DNA from 3 places in the Pseudoalteromonas sp. L1 genome. Region 2 is predicted to be linked to each of the others. Evidence: predicted binding sites of a transcription regulator. Region 2 holds the regulator's gene; each other region holds the start of a gene.
What was found. Region 2 encodes MetJ, which represses methionine synthesis genes. Its sites were predicted from a motif close to TAGACGTCTAGACGTCTA; they were not measured.
Positions count from the first base shown of each region.

Region 1 (2,284 bases), on a different contig from region 2:
GTAGCTCACACTTGTCAGCAAGGCCAGCAGCAACTACGTTTTTAGCAACGTAACGTGCAGCGTATGCAGCTGAGCGGTCAACTTTTGATGGATCTTTACCAGAGAAAGCACCACCACCGTGACGAGCCATACCACCGTATGTATCAACGATGATTTTACGACCTGTCAGACCACAGTCACCCATTGGGCCACCGATTACGAAACGGCCAGTTGGGTTGATGAAAAACTTAGTCGCGCTTGAGATAAGCTCAGCAGGAAGAACTGGCTTGATGATCGTTTCCATTACCGCTTCAACTAAGTCGTTTTGTGAGATTGAATCACAGTGTTGAGTTGAAAGAACAACAGCATCAATACCAACAGGCTTGCCATTTTCGTATGCAAACGTTACTTGAGATTTTGCATCTGGGCGTAACCAGTTAAGCTCACCGCTTTTACGAACTTCAGCCTGGCGCTGAACTAAACGGTGTGAATACGTGATTGGTGCAGGCATTAACACGTCAGTTTCGTTACATGCATAACCAAACATTAAACCTTGGTCACCAGCGCCTTGCTCTTCAGGGCGAGCACGGTCAACACCTTGGTTGATATCTGGAGATTGTTTACCGATTGTGTTTAGGATTGCACACGAGTCAGCATCGAATCCCATGTCTGAGTGTGTGTAACCGATTTCACGTACTGTTTTACGTGTGATTTCTTCGATATCAACCCAAGCGCTAGTAGTGATTTCACCACCCACCATCACCATACCGGTTTTAACGTAAGTCTCACATGCAACACGGGCATGAGAATCTTGCTCTAAAATAGCATCTAGAACCGCGTCAGAGATTTGGTCCGCGATTTTATCCGGATGACCTTCAGAAACTGATTCAGAAGTAAATAAATGTTTTGCCATTGTATTTCTGCTCACAAATATTGCGCTTCACATACGTCGGTAATAGCGCTAAAAAATTAAGGGGCGTATTTTATCTAAAACAAATATGTTTGCATAGTAATTTTACGCCTAGACGTCTATTTAAAATTACTAATAACATTTCGTTCTTAATAAACAGTAATAATAGGTGCATTTAATACGGATTTTTAATTGCACTGTACCCTTACATTAAGTAAGAATGGTGTCTTACACACAACCAGCGCAAATACATAAAGGTAGGAGAATTCATGCCATCACGCAAAGAACTTGCAAATGCTATTCGCGTCTTATCAATGGACGCAGTACAACAGGCCAAATCTGGTCACCCTGGCGCCCCTATGGGCATGGCAGATATCGCAGAAGTACTATGGCGCGATTATCTAAAGCACAACCCAACGAATCCAGAGTGGGCAGACCGCGATCGATTTATTCTTTCAAATGGTCACGGTTCAATGCTGATCTATTCTCTTCTACATTTAAGTGGTTATGATCTGCCGTTAGAAGAAATTAAAAACTTCCGTCAAATGCACTCAAAAACACCAGGCCACCCAGAGTATGGGTATGCACCAGGTATTGAGACCACTACGGGCCCATTAGGTCAAGGGATCACAAATGCAGTGGGTATGGCGATTGCCGAAAAAGCACTTGCTGCACAGTTTAACCGTGAAGGCCACGATATTGTTGACCACTTCACCTATGCGTTCATGGGCGACGGCTGTTTAATGGAAGGTATTTCACACGAAGCTTGTTCATTAGCGGGTACATTAGGCCTAGGTAAACTTGTTGCGTTTTGGGATGACAACGGCATCTCAATTGATGGTGAAGTAGAAGGTTGGTTCAGCGATGACACACCAGCGCGCTTCAAAGCATACGGCTGGCACGTAGTTAGCGATGTTGATGGGCACAACCCTGATGCAATTCGCGCCGCTATCGAAGAAGCGCGTAGCATCACCGATAAACCATCACTTATTTGTTGTAAAACAGTGATTGGTTATGGTTCACCGAATAAATCAGGTAGCCATGACTGCCATGGTGCACCACTCGGTGAAGATGAAATTAAAGCATCTCGTGAGTTCTTAGGTTGGACTGGCGAGGCATTTGAAATCCCTGCTGATATTTACAGCGAGTGGGATGGCAAAGAAAAAGGTAAGCAACTAGAAGCAAGCTGGGACGAAAAGTTTGCCGCTTACGCAAGTGCACACCCTGAACTTGCTGCTGAGTTTAAACGTCGTACCAACGGTGAGTTACCAGCTGATTGGGCTGAAAAGTCACAAGCTTACATCGAAGAGCTGCAAGCAAACCCAGCAAACCCAGCAACACGTAAAGCATCACAAAATGCATTAAACGCATTTGGCCCATTATTACCAGAATTCA
Region 1 covers NZ_JAKKCT010000005.1:20,285-22,568, reverse strand. Annotated here, with positions in the region: gene metK (methionine adenosyltransferase) at 1-892, opposite strand, end outside; gene tkt (transketolase) at 1,159-2,284, shown strand, end outside.
Region 1: metK (methionine adenosyltransferase) is a predicted target of MetJ. The motif match lies at 994-1,011, and genes of this name have one in related genera.

Region 2 (2,284 bases):
TTTTCTAAATACTGAGCGATTGCAAACGCATTCTCTTGATGTTGTTTTAAACGCACATTTAATGTTCGTAAACCACGAAGGGTTAAATAACTGTCAAATGGTGCACCTGTGATACCAATGTTATTTGCCCACCAAGCGAGTTCATCACCAAGCTCTTGTGTTGCAGCAATCACTGCACCACCCACTACATCTGAGTGACCATTAATATACTTAGTCGTTGAATGTACGACGATATCTACACCAAACTGAATTGGATTTTGTAGTGCTGGTGATAAGAACGTATTATCAGCAGCAACTAAGGCGCCACATTGCTTAGCAACCGAAGTGATTGCTTTTATATCAGTTAAACGCAAAATTGGATTACTGGGTGTCTCTATCCAGATAAGCTTTGGTTTGATTGCTAAAATTTCTTGATGATTGTCAGCTTTAGTTAAATCCAACACCTTTAACTTCAATAAACCACGTTTTTCTAATGACGTGAACAAACGGTAACTACCGCCATAACAGTCATGTGGGATCACTAAAGTATCGTCACTGTTTAATAGCTGCGTCGCTAAATGCACAGCTGACATACCTGTTGCAGTAATAATACCTTTTGCACCACCTTCAAGTTCAGCCAATGTTTCAGCTAAGATATCTCGATTTGGATTACCACTGCGTCCGTAGTCATATTGACGTTTAGTATCAAAATCAGCAAATGAATAGGTGGTTGATAAATAGATAGGTGGAACGACAGCACCATGATGTTTATCAGCTTCGATACCATGACGAACAGCTATCGTCGCTTTATTTTTTTCACTCATTTCATCACCTATTCATTGATTGGATGTTTAGACGTCTAAAAGGTTAGATGATCAATTATAAGAAGTCAAAGCATTTGTGACTCACACATGGAAGTTTATACATTTACACTACTAGATGGCTAAATAACTAGTATTTGACTATCTTTTTTAAAGAGATAAAATTTCCGCATCTTTGCGCTGTGAAAAAGGCGTAAGCTACTTATAACCGAGGCAACGAAATAACTTATGGCTAAATGGAACGGTGAATACATTCACCCATACGCAGAACACGGTAAAAAATCAGAACAAGTTAAAAAAATTACCGTATCAATTCCGCTCAATGTACTAAAAGTATTAACAGATGAACGCACACGTCGTCAGATCAATAATCTGCGACACGCGACAAACAGTGAACTTCTATGCGAAGCCTTTCTACATGCTTTTACAGGTCAGCCATTACCAAATGATGACGACTTACGCAAAGACAACCCTGAAAAAGTCCCTGAAGAAGTTAAAAAGATCATGCTAGAAATGGGATTAGATATCCCTGTACTTGATTCTGAATAAGCCATCGGATAAACGCCGATTCACAAGCATAAAAAAACTCAGCAAAGGCTGAGTTTTTTATTCGCGTTAAACTAGTTCGCTTAATTAAACTTAACGCATGTAATCTTCTGGCATTTCAATTTGCGCAACGCCCGATTCAACTGCCGCTTCTGCAACAGCACGTGCGATACGTGGTAATAAACGCGGGTCCATTGGTTTCGGAATGATATACTCGGCACCAAACTCAAGTGATTCAACGCCAGCCGCTTTTAATACTTCGCTTGGTACTGGCTCTTTGGCAATACCACGAATAGCATGTACAGCTGCAATTTTCATTTCATCATTAATTGCCGTTGCACGCACATCAAGCGCACCACGGAAAATAAACGGGAAACAAAGCACGTTATTTACTTGGTTAGGAAAATCTGAACGACCCGTTGCCATAATTAAATCATTGCGCGCACTGTGTGCAACTTCTGGAGCAATCTCAGGATCTGGGTTTGAACACGCAAACACAACTGGTTTGTCTGCCATTAGCTTTAAGTCATCCGCCGTCAATAGATCTGGCCCAGATACACCTACAAAGACATCCGCATCAGCAATAACGTCTTGTAATGTACGTTTATCAGTGTTGTTAGCAAATAACTGCTTATATTCGTTTAAATCATCGCGGCGAGTATGGATCACACCTTTACGGTCAAGCATATAGATATGCTCACGTAATGCACCACACTTAATTAACAGCTCCATACAAGCAACAGCTGCCGCACCAGCACCTAAACATACGATAATGGCATCTTCGATATCTTTGCCTTGTACTTCAAGGGCATTAAGCATACCGGCAGCAGTAACAATAGCTGTACCATGTTGGTCATCGTGGAAAACTGGAATATCGCAGCGCTCGATAAGCGCTTTTTCAATTTCAAAACACTCTGGTGCTTTAATATCTTCTAGGT
Region 2 covers NZ_JAKKCT010000004.1:188,372-190,655, forward strand. Annotated here, with positions in the region: gene metB (cystathionine gamma-synthase) at 1-803, opposite strand, end outside; gene metJ (met regulon transcriptional regulator MetJ) at 1,029-1,349, shown strand; gene L3V38_RS13800 (malic enzyme-like NAD(P)-binding protein) at 1,440-2,284, opposite strand, start outside.

Region 3 (2,284 bases), on a different contig from region 2:
GGTTACAGCAACCACGGTACCTTCGTAGTCGTGTAAGAAGCGTTCTAACCAAGCAACTGACTCAGCGTCTAAGTGGTTAGTCGGTTCGTCAAGAATAAGCATATCTGGTTTTTCAAGTAGTAAACGGCAGATCGCAACACGGCGACGCTCACCACCCGAAAGGTGTTCAATTTTTGCATCCCAAGGTGGTAGGCGTAATGCATCAGCTGCACGCTCTAACACGTTATCAATATTGTGACCATCGTGTGCTTGGATGATAGCTTCAAGTTCACCTTGCTCTTTCGCAAGTGCATCGAAGTCAGCACCGTCCATTGCATACTCGTTGTATACTTCATCAAGACGATTTAATGCATTTTTAACTTCGCTTACCGCTTCTTCTACTGTTTCGCGAACTGTTTTGTTCTCGTCTAGCTGCGGTTCTTGCGGTAAGTAACCGATTTTAGTGCCTGGTTGAGGGCGAGCTTCACCTTCAAAGTCTTGGTCAACACCGGCCATAATGCGCAGTAACGTTGATTTACCTGCACCGTTTAGACCTAGCACACCAATTTTTGCGCCTGGGAAAAAGTGTAAAGAAATATCTTTTAAGATAGTGCGCTTAGGTGGCACAACCTTAGATACTCGACTCATCGAGAATATAAACTTGTCTGGTAACACCATGAAAGAAGCCTTCAATTTATAATAAAAATTAACAGCAAGTATTGTATACCCAAACTACCTCAAAATACAGAATTCAGCGTTTATGATAGGCTTAATATCAAGGTGTTATTTACTCAAAGAGTCATACATTTTAATTAATGACCACTCAGAAATATCACTTCATTTGGACATCTAAACATCTAGAGGTTGAAATTTCTAACTATCCGTTCATAATTAGCAGTCAGATAAGTATGCTCGGAGCCAGCTATGCCCATTACAGTAAAAGATGAATTGCCAGCCATTGCAAAATTACGCCAAGAAAACGTGTTTGTAATGCCAAAAAGTCGCGCGAAAACGCAAGAGATACGCCCAATGCGTTTGGCCATCTTAAACTTAATGCCAAACAAGGTTGAAACCGAAGTGCAGTTTATTCGCTTGTTAGCTAATTCACCGCTACAAGTTAATGTTGAGCTGTTGCGCTTAGATACTCACCGCACCAGTAGTAACTCTGAGCAGCACATGGATACGTTTTATCGTTATTTTTCAGAAGTGAAAGATAATAACTACGATGCCATGATTATAACAGGCGCGCCGCTTGCTCATTTAGAGTATGACGAAGTTGCTTACTGGGACGAACTAAAAGTTATTTTAGATTGGGCAGAGCAGCATGTTACGTCTACGCTGTTTTCGTGTTGGGCGGCCCATGCCGGGCTTTATCATCACTATGGCCTTAAGCGCGAACTTAAACCAAATAAATTAAGCGGTGTATTTACCCATAAAAGTTATTTTGACCATGCAGCACTTACCCGTGGTTTTGATGATACCTTTTTAGTGCCGCATTCTCGCTATGGTCATATTGATATCGACAAGATCACTGCTTGCGACGATTTGGTGGTGTTAGCTGGATCTGAGCGAGTAGGCGCCTACTTAATTAAAAATAAATCAGGCAGCCAAGTGTATATTACTGGCCATCCAGAGTACGATGCCCATACCTTAAAAGGGGAGTATTTACGCGACCAAGAAAAATCAGCGGATGCGCCTAAGCCAGAAAACTACTTCCCTGACGATAACCCAGACAACGAACCGTCGAAAACGTGGCAAAGTCATGCCTTTTTATTGTTTTCGAATTGGTTAAACTATTATGTGTACCAAACTACACCGTATGATATTAACTTAGTTAGCCAAGATGTAAGGACTAACAACTATGCCGAGTAATGCAGTGAATAAACGCGAACAATTAACCGAGGCGCTAAAACAGCGAATTTTAATCCTCGATGGCGCGATGGGCACCATGATCCAAGAATATAAATTAGAAGAACAGGATTATCGCGGTGAGCGCTTTAAAGACTGGCATGTACTTATTAAAGGCAATAACGATTTATTAAGCCTAACTCAGCCAAAAATCATTGCTGATATTCACCGTGCTTACTTAGAAGCCGGTGCCGATATCATCGAAACGAATACCTTTAATGCCACGACCATTTCGATGGAAGATTACGATATGGCGAGCCTTAGCCGCGAAATCAACCTCGAGTCAGCGAAGCTTGCACGCAGCGTGTGTGATGAACTTGAAGCAAAAGATCCTAGCAAACCGCGTTATGTTGCCGGTGTACTTGGGCCAACGTCAAAAACCTGTTCTATTTCACCA
Region 3 covers NZ_JAKKCT010000003.1:551,270-553,553, reverse strand. Annotated here, with positions in the region: gene ettA (energy-dependent translational throttle protein EttA) at 1-657, opposite strand, end outside; gene metA (homoserine O-succinyltransferase) at 904-1,851, shown strand; gene L3V38_RS12590 (homocysteine S-methyltransferase family protein) at 1,841-2,284, shown strand, end outside.
Region 3: metA (homoserine O-succinyltransferase) is a predicted target of MetJ. The motif match lies at 822-839, and genes of this name have one in related genera.